One region of the Huintestinicola butyrica genome, then DNA from elsewhere that is predicted to be linked to it. Evidence: predicted binding sites of a transcription regulator. Region 1 holds the regulator's gene; each other region holds the start of a gene.

What was found. Region 1 encodes HrcA, which represses chaperone genes, less so after heat shock. Its sites were predicted from a motif close to TGTTAGCACTCNNNNNNNNNGAGTGCTAACA; they were not measured.
Region 2: the regulator HrcA is predicted to act here: its motif matches at 1,816-1,846, upstream of htpG (molecular chaperone HtpG).
Region 3: the regulator HrcA is predicted to act here: its motif matches at 1,904-1,934, upstream of OCV68_RS00265 (Hsp20/alpha crystallin family protein).

The regions. Positions count from the first base shown of each region.
Region 1 is NZ_JAOQKB010000014.1:27,004-31,288, reverse strand. It holds gene dnaK (molecular chaperone DnaK) at 1-768, opposite strand, end outside; gene grpE (nucleotide exchange factor GrpE) at 833-1,429, opposite strand; gene hrcA (heat-inducible transcriptional repressor HrcA) at 1,434-2,504, opposite strand; gene OCV68_RS12560 (CPBP family intramembrane glutamic endopeptidase) at 2,853-4,007, shown strand; partial or broken gene OCV68_RS12555 (nucleoside deaminase) at 4,004-4,285, shown strand, end outside.
Region 2 is NZ_JAOQKB010000001.1:202,175-206,459, forward strand. It holds gene htpG (molecular chaperone HtpG) at 1-1,741, opposite strand, end outside; gene OCV68_RS00935 (HAD family hydrolase) at 2,013-2,816, shown strand; partial or broken gene OCV68_RS00940 (TIGR03960 family B12-binding radical SAM protein) at 2,844-4,285, shown strand, end outside.
Region 3 is NZ_JAOQKB010000001.1:59,391-63,675, reverse strand. It holds gene OCV68_RS00280 (hypothetical protein) at 1-414, shown strand, start outside; gene OCV68_RS00275 (hypothetical protein) at 526-1,029, opposite strand; gene OCV68_RS00270 (metal-dependent transcriptional regulator) at 1,464-1,838, shown strand; gene OCV68_RS00265 (Hsp20/alpha crystallin family protein) at 2,099-2,506, shown strand; gene OCV68_RS00260 (Hsp20/alpha crystallin family protein) at 2,553-2,960, shown strand; gene OCV68_RS00255 (Hsp20/alpha crystallin family protein) at 3,071-3,496, shown strand; gene OCV68_RS00250 (co-chaperone GroES) at 3,785-4,069, shown strand; gene groL (chaperonin GroEL) at 4,118-4,285, shown strand, end outside.

The DNA.
Region 1 (4,285 bases):
GTAGGGGAGATTTATCATAGAGGAAGGAGTGGAGGAAAGCTCGATCTTGGACTTTTCTGCTGCTTCCTTGAGTCTCTGCATAGCCATCTTATCCTTGGTAAGGTCGATTCCGTCGGAAGCCTTGAAGGACTCGATCATCCAGTTGATTATTCTCTGGTCGAAGTCATCGCCGCCCAGGTGGTTGTTACCTGCGGTAGCCTTAACTTCCTGAACACCGTCGCCCATCTCAATGATGGATACATCGAATGTACCGCCGCCCAGGTCGTAAACCATAACGGTCTGATCCTGTTCCTTATCGATGCCGTAGGAAAGAGCCGCAGCGGTAGGCTCGTTGATGATACGCTTTACGTTAAGACCTGCGATCTGACCTGCATCCTTTGTTGCCTGACGCTGTGCGTCGGTGAAGTATGCGGGAACGGTGATTACAGCTTCTGTAACGGGTTCGCCGAGATATGCCTCAGCATCAGCCTTAAGCTTCTGGAGGATCATAGCGGAAATTTCCTGAGGAGTGTACTTCTTGCCGTCGATGTCAACCTTGTAGTCGGTACCCATGTGTCTCTTGATAGAGGAAATGGTTCTTTCAGCGTTGGTAACTGCCTGACGCTTTGCAACCTGACCAACAAGTCTTTCGCCTGTCTTTGTGAAGCCTACAACGGAAGGCGTGGTTCTTGCACCCTCAGAGTTGGGGATTACGACTGCGGAGCCGCCTTCCATAACTGCTACGCAGGAGTTAGTTGTACCAAGGTCAATACCAATAATCTTTGACATATAAATTCTTCCTTTCAAAATGTCGCTTTAAGCGGCTGTGATTTTCATTTTTTGCGTTCGGTCATCACGGATTTGCAACTGTTACCATTGCGTGGCGGATGACCTTGTTGCCCATGATGTAGCCCTTCTGGAGAACTGCCGCTACGGTGTTTTCTCCCAGGTTCTCATCTGTGATCTGGCTTACGGCGTTGTGGAAATTGGGGTCAAAGGGCTTGCCTTCTGCTTCTATTTCCTTTACGCCAAGCTTTTCGAGGATAGCGGTGTACTGCCTGAAAATCATCTCAACGCCCTTTTTGAAGTTAGCGTCGGCACATTCGGCGGTGAGCGCTCTTTCAAAGTTATCTATTACCGAAAGAACTTCGGTGACAGCCTTTGTAAGGGCATTGTCGTATGCGTCCTGCTTTTCTTTGAGGGAACGTGTGCGGTAATTGTAATATTCCGCATCAAGTCTGAGATATTTCTCCTTTTCATCGGCAAGCTCTTTTTCAAGAGCCTCTATCTTCTGCTGAAGCTCAGCTGTTTTATCTGCTTCGGCAGCTGCGGCTTCCGTTTCAGTTGCAACATCGGCAGCTGCATCGGTCTCAGCAGCTTCGGCAGCATTTTTCATGCTCTCCTCAGCTTCGGATGTCTGCTGTGAAGGGTCCTTAACTTCTTCTGTCATTTATCTAATCATCCTTTCCGTTTTTGTCATCGGGAAGTGCAGCAGTTGTAAGTGCGGGCTGCTGCGGTTCATCGGCGCTTTCCGTAAGGATATCGCTGATCTTATCCGTCAGATATTCAATATAGGGTATGATCTTTGCATAATCAAGCCTCATGGGACCTATCAGCCCCAGAGAACCTGCTGTCTTTCCGCCCTTTTTGATAGGCGAAACGATCATGCTGGAATTGCTTATAACAAATCCTCCGTCCTCTCCGAACATCACCCTCAGACCGCTGAAGCTGTCGTCCAGAAGCTTGGAGAATTCATTTTTACGTTCAAGGAAGTTTATCACATCTTCCGCACCGATATCGTTCCTTGCAAGGAGATTTTTCTCGCCGCTCACATGAACGTCGTTCTGCATAAAGCTCTTTGCAAGCTCCCTGATACCGTTCATCAGAGGTGTAAGCGTTACGGCGTATGTTCCCATAGCCTCCGCCAGCTTTTCGATGGTCTCATCGGAAAGACTGTCAATGCTTACTCCGCTGAGGTTTTCAGTCATATAGTTGTTGAAGAACTGGAGCTGTTCGTTTGTAAGATCAAACTCCAGCCTGCACATTTTGTTCTGGATACTGCCCGATGAGGTTATCATCAGAAGCACATACATTCGCTTGCCTGTGGGTATCGCATCGACCTTTGCTATTACCGAGAACTGGGGAGATATGCTTGAAACCACTGTAACGCAGTTTGTGATCTCTGCCAGAGCCTTTGAAGCACTGTCGATGAGAGCATCCTCGGCGGGATTATCGGAATCCAGCATATTGTCAAGCATCTGCTTTTCGCTGTCGCTGAGTGCCTTTTCGGGCATCAGCTGGTCGATATAAAGCTTGTAGCCTTTGTATGTGGGGATACGGCCTGCTGAGGTGTGGGGCTGTTCAAGGTAGCCCAGCTGTTCAAGCATTGCCATATCGTTTCTGATAGTTGCGGGGGAAACTCGGATATCGGGCATTGAGGCGATGGTCTTGGAACCGACGGGCTCGCCCGTGACGATATATTCGTTCACGACAGCAGCTAAGATCTTAAGTTTTCTGTCATCCATCGGTTATCACCGCTTTCATTAGCACTTTGGATTTATCTCTGTTAGCACTCTTTCTCTCTGAGTGCTAATTATATTATACACCATTTTTTCCACTTGTCAAGGGGTTTTGCAAAATTTTTTAGCAAATTATCACATTGAGTGCTAAAATGCCCGCAAACCGCCTGATACAGCGGAATTTTTGTGATGAAACGGTGAATGAACGGGCATTGCACTCATATCTTCATATTATTTGCATTTATAATAGTAAGCCCGATATCCGCAGAAAACTGTTAAAAAGTTAATAGTTAAGAAATATTTGCGTGGTATAATAATCTTAATTGTATCAGTTTGCAAAAGGGGAGTGAGGGCTTGGCAAAAAATCATAAGCATGATACCAGCGACAGCAGGATAGCTTCGCTTAAAGCTCAGGATAAAGAGTATAACGAGATGTACCGCAAATGGCGTATCGAACACAAGCAGGACTACGGCTTCTACTTTTTCGACAACTCCGACGAGCTTACATACCGTGACGGCGAGGGCTTTATCACCGAGTATCCCGAGGCTGTCGAGCGCAGCGCCGTAACGGGGATACATTCCCTTGTGGCAAATGCACTTATCATATATATAGTAATAAACATTCTTGTCACCGCAGTGGATTATTTTACGCCCTTTAAAACGGTGCATGACCTTTCTTATAATTCACTGGGCTTTTTCACGGGCGATGAAGGCCCTGCCATTGTTATGACCTACGTGGTGAACATACTGCGCAGGCTTATACCTATATTCTATATTGTCAGCAAGACAGGCATTCCCATGAGAGTTCTTGTGCCTGTGAAAATATCCAACAAGCCTCTGTTTTTGATGGCAGTCCCTATGGCAATGTGCATTATGGGAATAAATATACTGCTCTCGAAATTTGAGTTCCTGTTTGTGGGTATGATAGGTGTTGACGGCATGAACCGAATATGGCTCCCCGATGAGCCTGTCCCGTCAGTGATGTACTGCATACTGTCCGTGCTGATAGTGCCCATTCTCAGCGAGTTTATGCACAGGGGGCTTATCATGCAGGTGCTAAGGCAGTTCGGCGACGGATATGCCCTTGTTGCCACCAGCATATTTGCGGCTATCACTATAGGAAATCCGGGAACATATCTGTTCCACTTTGTATCATCGCTGATGATAGGCTACTTTTCCATTCGCACAGGCTCGTTTATCACGGCGGTGCTAATGCGTGTGACTATCAGCGCCAGCTCCTACTTTATGACCGTGGTGAGGGATTCGGGCAGGTTTGCGGACACATATATCATCATCACCCTTATTATTGTCGTAATATACCTGACTATCGGCGTATTTTCACTTATAGCGTTTATGAAGAACCACAGCAACAAGATAAGCCTTCCGCTTTATGAGATGTATCTTAACCGCAGGGAGCGCTTTATGTGCTGCGTTACCAATCCTTCCATGATAATGTGGGTGTCCTTTGCGGTAATGCAGGTGGTGATAAACCTGGGCGGTGTGCAATGAGCGAAGAATATATGCGCCGTGCCATTGAGCTTGCAAAGGAGGCTGCCGCTGCGGGGGAAGTCCCTGTGGGAGCGGTGGTCGTAAGAAAAAAGGACGGGCTTATCGTTGGTGAGGGTCGGAACAGGCGTGAGGAGCGCCGCTGCCCCACAGCTCATGCGGAGCTTGAAGCCATTGAGCAGGCAAGCAGGTTTCTTGGCGGCTGGCGGCTTTGCGGCTGCGAGCTGTATGTTACGCTGGAGCCTTGCCCCATGTGCGCAGGGGGCATCATAAATTCACGG
Region 2 (4,285 bases), on a different contig from region 1:
TGGGGTTGATCTCCAGGACTTTTTCGGACTTGACTTTCTCGTTCTGAGGATTCTGGTTGAGTATCTTCTCCATTTCAAGGGAGATCTGACCGGAGCTGGAGATGCAGACAGGGTGAGATTTCAGCTTGTCGGATATCTTTGTTTCCTTTACCTTGCCATCAAGAGCTGCGGTGATGAATGAGAGCATATCCTTGTTTTCCTCGGCAAGCTTCTTGGTCTCTTCCTTTTCAGCCTCGGTGTCAATGCCAAGATCACCCTCGGAAACGTTCCTGAACTCCTTGTCGCCGTGGCGCATGAGCACCTTGACAGCAAACTCGTCCACGTTATCGGTGAGGTAAAGTATCTCATAACCCTTGTCACGAAGCAGCTCGGTCTGGGGGAGAGCCTGTATCTTCTCAACGCTGTCGCCTGCAGCATAGTAGATGTACTTCTGCTCTTCCTTCATTCTGGAAACATACTCATCAAGGGTGGTGAGCTTGTTTTCGTGGGAGGAGGTGAACATCAGCAGATCCTCAACAGCGTCCTTGTCTCTGCCGTAATTGTCGTAAACGCCGAACTTTATCTGGATACCGAAGGTCTTCCAGAACTGCTCGTACTTTTCACGCTCGTTGTTGAGCATCTTTTTCAGCTCGCTCTTGATCGTCTTTTCAATGGACTTTGCAATGGTTTTGAGCTGGTGATCGTGCTGAAGCATTTCACGGGAGATGTTCAGCGACAGGTCTGCGGAATCTACCAGACCTCTTACAAATGAGAAGTAGTCGGGGAGCAGGTCAGCGCACTTGTCGGAGATAAGCACGCCGCTGGAATAAAGCTGCAGACCCTTTTCGTAGTCCTTGGAGTAGAAGTTGAAAGGCGCTCTTGCGGGAATGAACAGCAGGGAATCATATGTAACGGTACCCTCGATCTTTGAGTGGATATATTTGAGAGGGTCGGTGTAGTCGAAGAACTTTTCCTTGTAGAAGTTGTTGTAATCCTCGGGTTTAAGCTCGTTCTTGTTCTTTCTCCAGAGGGGGACCATGCTGTTGAGGGTCTCGTTCTCGATAACGGTCTCGTAAGCGTCGTCGGAATAATCGTCCTCCTTGGCGTCAGCCTTTCTCTTAGTCTTTTCCACGTCCATCTTGATGGGGAAGCGGATATAGTCGGAGTATTTCTTTACAAGCTCCTTGATGGTGGAGGCTTCAAGATACTCGTCATAGCACTCGGTTTCGGTGTCGTCCTTGAGGGTCAGGCGAATTTCTGTACCAACGCTGTCCTTGTCGCACTCTTCAATAGTGTAGCCGTCAGCGCCGCTGGACTTCCACATATAAGCCTTGTCGGAACCGTAAGCCTTGGAACGGACCTCAACTTCCTTTGCTACCATGAAAGCGGAGTAGAAGCCTACGCCGAACTGACCGATGATATCAACATCGTCTGTCTTTTCGTTCTCGTTCTTGAACTTGAAGGAGCCGCTGTTTGCGATGATACCAAGGTTGTTTTCCAGCTCATCGGCGGTCATACCGATACCGTTATCGGAGATAGTGAGCACCTTGTTTTCCTTGTCGGCAGTTATCTCAATCTTGAAATCGTCCTTGTTCATGCCAACCTTGTCATCAGTAAGAGACTTGAAATACAGCTTGTCGATAGCATCGCTGGCGTTGGAGATAAGCTCACGGAGGAATATTTCCTTATGAGTATAAATGGAGTTGATCATCATATCAAGCAGACGCTTGGATTCTGCTTTGAACTGTTTTGTTTCAGCCATAATAACACATCCTTTTATGTAAATGTACTGTTCCCGAACGGAAGCAGTGGATTTTAGCACTTTCATCTTGTAAGTGTTAGCACTCTTTCTTTTTGAGTGCTAACATTAGTATATACCTTTCCTTTGGCAAAATCAAGAGCGGAATGCCAAATTTTACATTTTGTTCATATTTGGCATATCAGCGGCGCATTGCTGTTTATAATTATCCGTTGAATTATTCCCTGCGATATGCTATAATTATTCGGAAACTTTTTTGAAGAGAGGATCTCAGATGATAAAATTTATCGCCGCCGATCTTGACGGCACACTTCTGAACAGCAGTCATGCTCTTCCCGACGGCTTTATGGAGCTGGTGGAAAAGCTTTATGATATGGGCATCACCTTTGCCGCCGCTTCCGGCAGGCAGTATTACGGCGTGGAAAAGCTTTTTATGCCCGTGCGTGACAAGATGATGTTCATTGCCGAAAACGGCGGCGTGGCATATGAAAAGGGTCAGCTTATCTACTCCCTGCCCATGCCCGCCGATGATGTTCTTGCCATGGTGCATGAGGCGGAGAAGCTTTACGACAAGGGTGTGCGTATTCTGCTTTCGGGAGAGAACTGCGCATATGTGGCTGACAGCGACAAGGATTTTTCCGACAGCTGCAACACCTACTGCGCCCGCCTGAAAACGGTGAATGACTTCAGCGTGATACCGGACGACGACAGGATAATCAAGATAGCACTTTTTGACAAGAACGCCGAAACGCAGGTCTATCCTGCAATGAAGCGCTTTTCCGATGATTTCAACGTTATCCTTTCAAACACCTGCTGGGTGGATATCGTGGGAAAAACGGTCAACAAGGGCACTGCCGTAACAAAGCTTATGGAAAGGCTTGGCGCAGGCTATGACGAGGCAATGGTTTTCGGCGATTATCTTAACGACTATGAGATGATGAGCTGCTGCAAATACAGCTTTGCCATGGAAAATGCTCACCCGCAGCTTAAAAGTGCGGCGCATTATATTGCCCCCTCAAATGATGATAACGGCGTTGTCCGTGAGATAAAAGCTCATATCCCCGAGCTGAAAATATGACGTGGAATATTACAAAAGGAACTGATAATGGAACTTAAAGATAAAATTCAGAAGCAGCTGCTTAAAGTTAAATCCCCCTCAAGATACATCGGCGGAGAGTTCAACAGCGTTGTAAAGGATAAAAGCAAGGTAGATGTGCGCTTTGCTTTCTGCTTCCCCGACGCATACGACGTGGGAATGTCCCACATCGGCATGAAAATACTCTACTCCCTGAAAAATGCCCGTGAGAACTGGTGGTGCGAGCGTGTTTTTGCGCCGTGGCCCGATTACGAGGCGCTCATGCGTGAAAATGACATACCCCTTTACGGTCTGGAGAGCCTTGACCCCATAAAGGAGTTCGATTTCATCGGCTTTACTATTCAGTACGAGCTTTGCTACACAAATATCCTGAATATGCTTGACCTGGCAGGTCTGCCTGTGCCGGCGGCTGAACGCAGTGAAGATGACCCCATTGTAATTGCGGGCGGCCCATGCGTATGCAATCCCGAACCCCTGTGTGATTTTATCGACCTGTTTGTTATCGGCGAGGGCGAGGAAGCCAACCTTGAGCTGATGGAGCTTTACGAGCAGATGAAAAAGTCGGGCGAATACACAAAGCAGAGCTTCCTTGAAAGGGCTGCACAGATAGGCGGCATATATGTTCCGTCCTTCTATGACGTTTCCTACAAGGAGGACGGCAGGATAGAAAGCGTTGTGCCCAACCGTGCAGGCGTGCCAGAAAAGGTTACAAAGCGCATCATTGCCGACTTTGACAAGGTGTTCTATCCCGAAAAGTTCGTTATTCCCTTTTCCGAGATAGTTCACGACCGCTCCGTGGTTGAGGTGCTGAGAGGCTGCATACGTGGCTGCCGTTTCTGTCAGGCAGGCTTTATCTATCGTCCGTTCAGAGAGAAAAGGGCGGATACTATATTAAAAGAAGCCAAATGCCTTTGCAGCTCATCGGGCTATGAGGAGCTGTCACTTGCATCGCTGAGCACCAGCGACCATTACGATATCGAGGGCGTGCTTTCCAAGATGACGGGCTACACCGAGGGCGAGAGGATAAATCTTGCGCTGCCCTCCATGCGTATCGACCGCTTCAACAAGGAGCTTATGGAGCAGCTTTCCAAGGTAAGAAAAAGCGGACTTACCTTTGCGCCGGAAGCGGGAACGGCACGTCTCCGTGATGTTATCAACAAAAATCTCACGGAAGATGAGATAATGTCTGCCTGCTGCACGGCTTTCGAGGGCGGATATGCGGGAGTAAAGCTTTATTTCATGCTGGGACTTCCCACCGAAACGGACGAGGACATCATCGGCATAGCCGACCTTGCCAAGCGCATAGCAGACCTGTACTTTAATATGAAGGACAGACCGAGAGGTCAGAAGCTGAGCATTTCCATCAGCTGCGCCACCTTTGTGCCAAAGCCATTTACACCTTTCCAGTTTGAGCCGCAGATATCCGTTGACGAGATAAACCGCCGCCAGAA
Region 3 (4,285 bases), on a different contig from region 1:
GAGCTGGAGCGCAGCGGAATTGCAGTAATGCTCCGCTCAGTGGATTCCATGCTTTCGGTGCACAGGCTGTCAGAGCTTTTTGAAGTAACACCCGCACTGTTCAGGCTGATACCTTTCAGACTTCACACAGATTTCGAGCAGACCACCGAGTATGCAGCAAAGCGTCCCGCAACACTTGCCTGCTCGGGAAGATTTGCTTCCTTTGCTCAGCTGATAATCGGAGCAAACCGACTGAGAGGAACGATCTCCGCAGGAATAGCAATGCAGGCGGCAGAAATACTGCTGGGTATTCTGCTGACGCTGACGCTGGTGCTTCTCCATTCAATGGCAGAGCTTACGGTAACAAATATTCTGCTGTACAACCTGATATTTGTGGCGATATTTGCAATATTCAATGCAATACGAAAAGTTTAATATGTAATATGATCTCCCTGCATCACAAAGGTGCAGGGAGATTTTTTGTAATGTGAAGCCGAGAAACAAATAATAAAGCCCTGCACCGCAAAAACGGTGCAGAGCATCATATCATTCCTCAAGCCTTACAATAGACACAACGCTGCCGCTGTAGTCATCATATTCGCCGATGCTGCCCATGAGCCTGATGTCATCGTCAAGCTCTTCGGTCTCGACGATAAACTCCACCATGTCTCCGTGCCCCTCCCACAGCTCAACATAGCGGTTTGAGGGGTCGGTGTGGCAGTCTGCCTTGATGTCTCCCACAACGGCGGTAAAGGAGTTGCCCGAATCAAGGGTTATCTCAAACCGCTCCCCGCAGCTGTCGGCATAGGCTGTGCCAAGGGCAACGCACACATCTCCGTCAACACGCCTTATGCCTTGACTGTCGGTGTATGCGTGCTGCTGGAGGTCGTACTGAGCGGACGATGTATCGGTTATGGTGCGGTAATCCATATATGTTTTGAACTCGGTGTTCACATCGGGCAGTGGCAGGGACTTGTCATATGCGCAGGCATTCGAACCCACGGCAGCCAGCAGTGCGGCGGATAATACGGCAGCGGTCATCTTTTTCATAGGTTACATTCCTTTCACATTTATACTAATCTTCAATCAACCTACAGACAAATCCTCGGCTTTGCCTATAGAGCGATTGAAGATTAGTATTACAGAATTTTCTGACACGGTTTTATTCTTGACCGATTTTTTCTTGTTATACTAAGCACCAATTAAAAGCTATACAAAAATCGAGCATAATCTTGCATATATGGATTATGCGATGATTTTTTTGTCTATAGTTTTATTGGTGATTAGTATTATTCACATATAATAATATGAAAAGCAGGTGCGGAAAAGAACGGGAAAATTTTATGACAGATACAGATATAAACCGTCATATCATATGCGCCTGCACCGAATTTCCGCAAAACTTTTCCAAACCCCTTGCCAAGCCCGAAAATATATGCTACAATATAAATAATTTATATTTTTAAGGGAGCGATCATATGCCAATTTACGAATCGGGCGAAGATTATCTGGAGACTATACTTCTCCTTCACAGAAAAACAGGCTTTGTCCGTTCGGTGGATATTGCCGCTGAGCTCAATTACTCAAAGCCAAGCATCAGCCGTGCTATGAATATCCTCAAGGACGATGGCTTCATCACCGTTGAATCAGGCGGTCAGATAATGCTTACCGAAAAGGGCAAGGCAAAGGCTGAATCCATTTACGAGCGCCATGTTATCATAACCGAGTTCTTTGAAAAGGTGCTGGGCGTAGATCATGAGATAGCCGCTCACGATGCCTGCAAGATAGAACACATTATCAGCGATGAAAGCTATCAGAAGCTGAAAGAATTTACCGCTGAACATAAATTCCACGACTGATATTTTCCTCGGGTCTGTGATCCGAGGAATTTTTTTGTCTGCTGTTAGCACTCTGACGTCTCATCTGTTAGCACTCTTTTTGCGTGAGTGCTAAGTTTCATCATTCTATCACAAAAGCGTGATTTTTCTATCATAATAGGGCTGTATTATATAGACATCAAAAGGAGATAAGAAAGAGAGCAAAGGAAAGATGAAAGAAGATGGTTCCTATGCAATGCTTATCTCAATGATAATAATTAGATTTTAAAGGAGCGTTTTATATGTACGGATTAACACCTTTTGAAAGAAATTTCTTTGATTCAGTCAATGACTTTGACAAGGCATTTGCAAAGAGCGGCGTTCGTGCCTGCCGCACAGATATCAGAGAGGACGATGACAAGTTCATCATGGAGTCCGAGCTTCCCGGCTTTGACAAGGAAGATATCACCGTTGACCTCAACGGCAACTCACTTACACTGAAAGCAGAGCACAAGGCCGAGACCGAGGAGAGCAAGAAAGGCAAGTATATCCGCCGTGAGCGCTCCTATGGCTCTTACGAAAGAACATTCGATATTGCGGGCATTGATACCGAAAACATCACAGCAGATTACAAGAACGGTATCCTTACCATGGTGCTTCCCAAGAAGAAGCCTCAGGCTCCCGCTTCAAGAAAGCTTACAATAAACTGATAACATAAACATCAGCTTACAATATATAACGATCGGAGGAATCTATATGTACGGTTTAACTAATTACAGAAAAGGCGATTTTGATATCTTTGACCCCTTCAAGGGATTTTTCGACAATATGTCCGCTGACCCTTGCCGCACGGACATCAGGGACGAGGGAGACCGCTTCATAATGGAGTCCGAGCTTCCCGGTTTCAACAAAGAGGATATCTCAGTTGATATCAGCGGCAATTCTCTTACCCTCAAAGCCGAGCACAAGGCTGAGAACGAGGAGAAAAAGGAGGGCAAGTATATCCGCCGTGAGCGTTCTTACGGCTCATATGAGCGTTCCTTTGATATCACAGGCATCGACAGCGACAAGATCACTGCCGACTACAAGAACGGTATCCTGATAATGGTGCTCCCCAAGAAGCAGCCTGAGGCTCCCGCTTCCAAGAAGCTTACCATTAACTGATATCATATATATCATCACGGAGGACACTTCCATGTTTAAGCTGTAGATATAATGACAGTGACCCGTTAAAGCAGGTCACACAGCAATATACTACGAATGGAGGAATTTATATGTATGGCTTAACAAATTACAGAAACAATGAAAACAGTATCTTCAACCCCTTCAAGGATTTCTTCGGCGGACTTTTTTCCGATGATATGTCCGAAAACAGCTGCCGCACCGATATAAGGGACGAGGGTGACAGATATATTATTGAGTCTGAGCTTCCCGGATTCAATAAAGAGGATATCTCCGTTGATATCTCCGACGGCTATATGACCGTCAGCGCCGAGCACAGCACCGAGAACGAGGAGAAGGACGACAAGGGCAATTATATCCGCCGTGAACGCTCCTACGGTTCATTCAGCCGTTCCTTTGACATCTCGGACGTGGACGCTGACCATATCTCCGCCGAATATAAGAACGGCGTTCTCGAAATGATCCTCCCCAAGACTCAGACAACCAAGCCTGAGACACGGCGTCTTACAGTTGGATAACCTTGTTTTGCATGAGGCTGCACAGTCAGTTCTGCGCAGCCTCATGTTTTCTGAAAAGATCCCCATGAGCTGCGGGCAGATGTAAATTGCATAATCAGTTTTTGAATTATTCTACATTGATTGTGCATAGTGACGAAAATGCAGGTAATTGCATAAAAACACTTGATTTTTTCGCAGAACATGGTAAAATATATTTAGCACTCAAGAAATAAGAGTGCTAACACATGAATTGATTGACTGCTAACCGATAAAAAGGTAGGCGGCTATTATAGGAAGGAGTTTTTTATAATGAAAATCAAGCCACTTGCAGACAGAGTTGTTATTAAGATGGTTGAGGCTGAGGAAACCACAAAGAGCGGTATCATCCTTACAGGCAATGCCAAGGAAAAGCCCCAGATCGCTGAAATCGTCGAGGTTGGCCCCGGCGGAATGGTTGACGGCAATGAGGTCAAGATGACTCTTAAGGTTGGTCAGAAGGTTCTCGCTTCCAAGTACGCAGGCACCGAGGTCAAGCTCGATGGTCAGGAGTACACTATTCTCCGTCAGTCCGATATTCTCGCAGTTGTTGAGTAATCGGCATGATCTGAACAAATCCCATTTCAATTTTTGGAGGTAATTATAATGGCTAAGGATATTATTTACGGCGAAGAAGCCCGCAAGTCTTTACAGGCAGGTATTGATAAGCTTGCCGATACAGTTAAGATCACACTCGGCCCTAAGGGCAGAAACGTAGTTCTGGACAGAAAGTTCGGCGCTCCCCTTATCACAAACGACGGTGTTACAATCGCC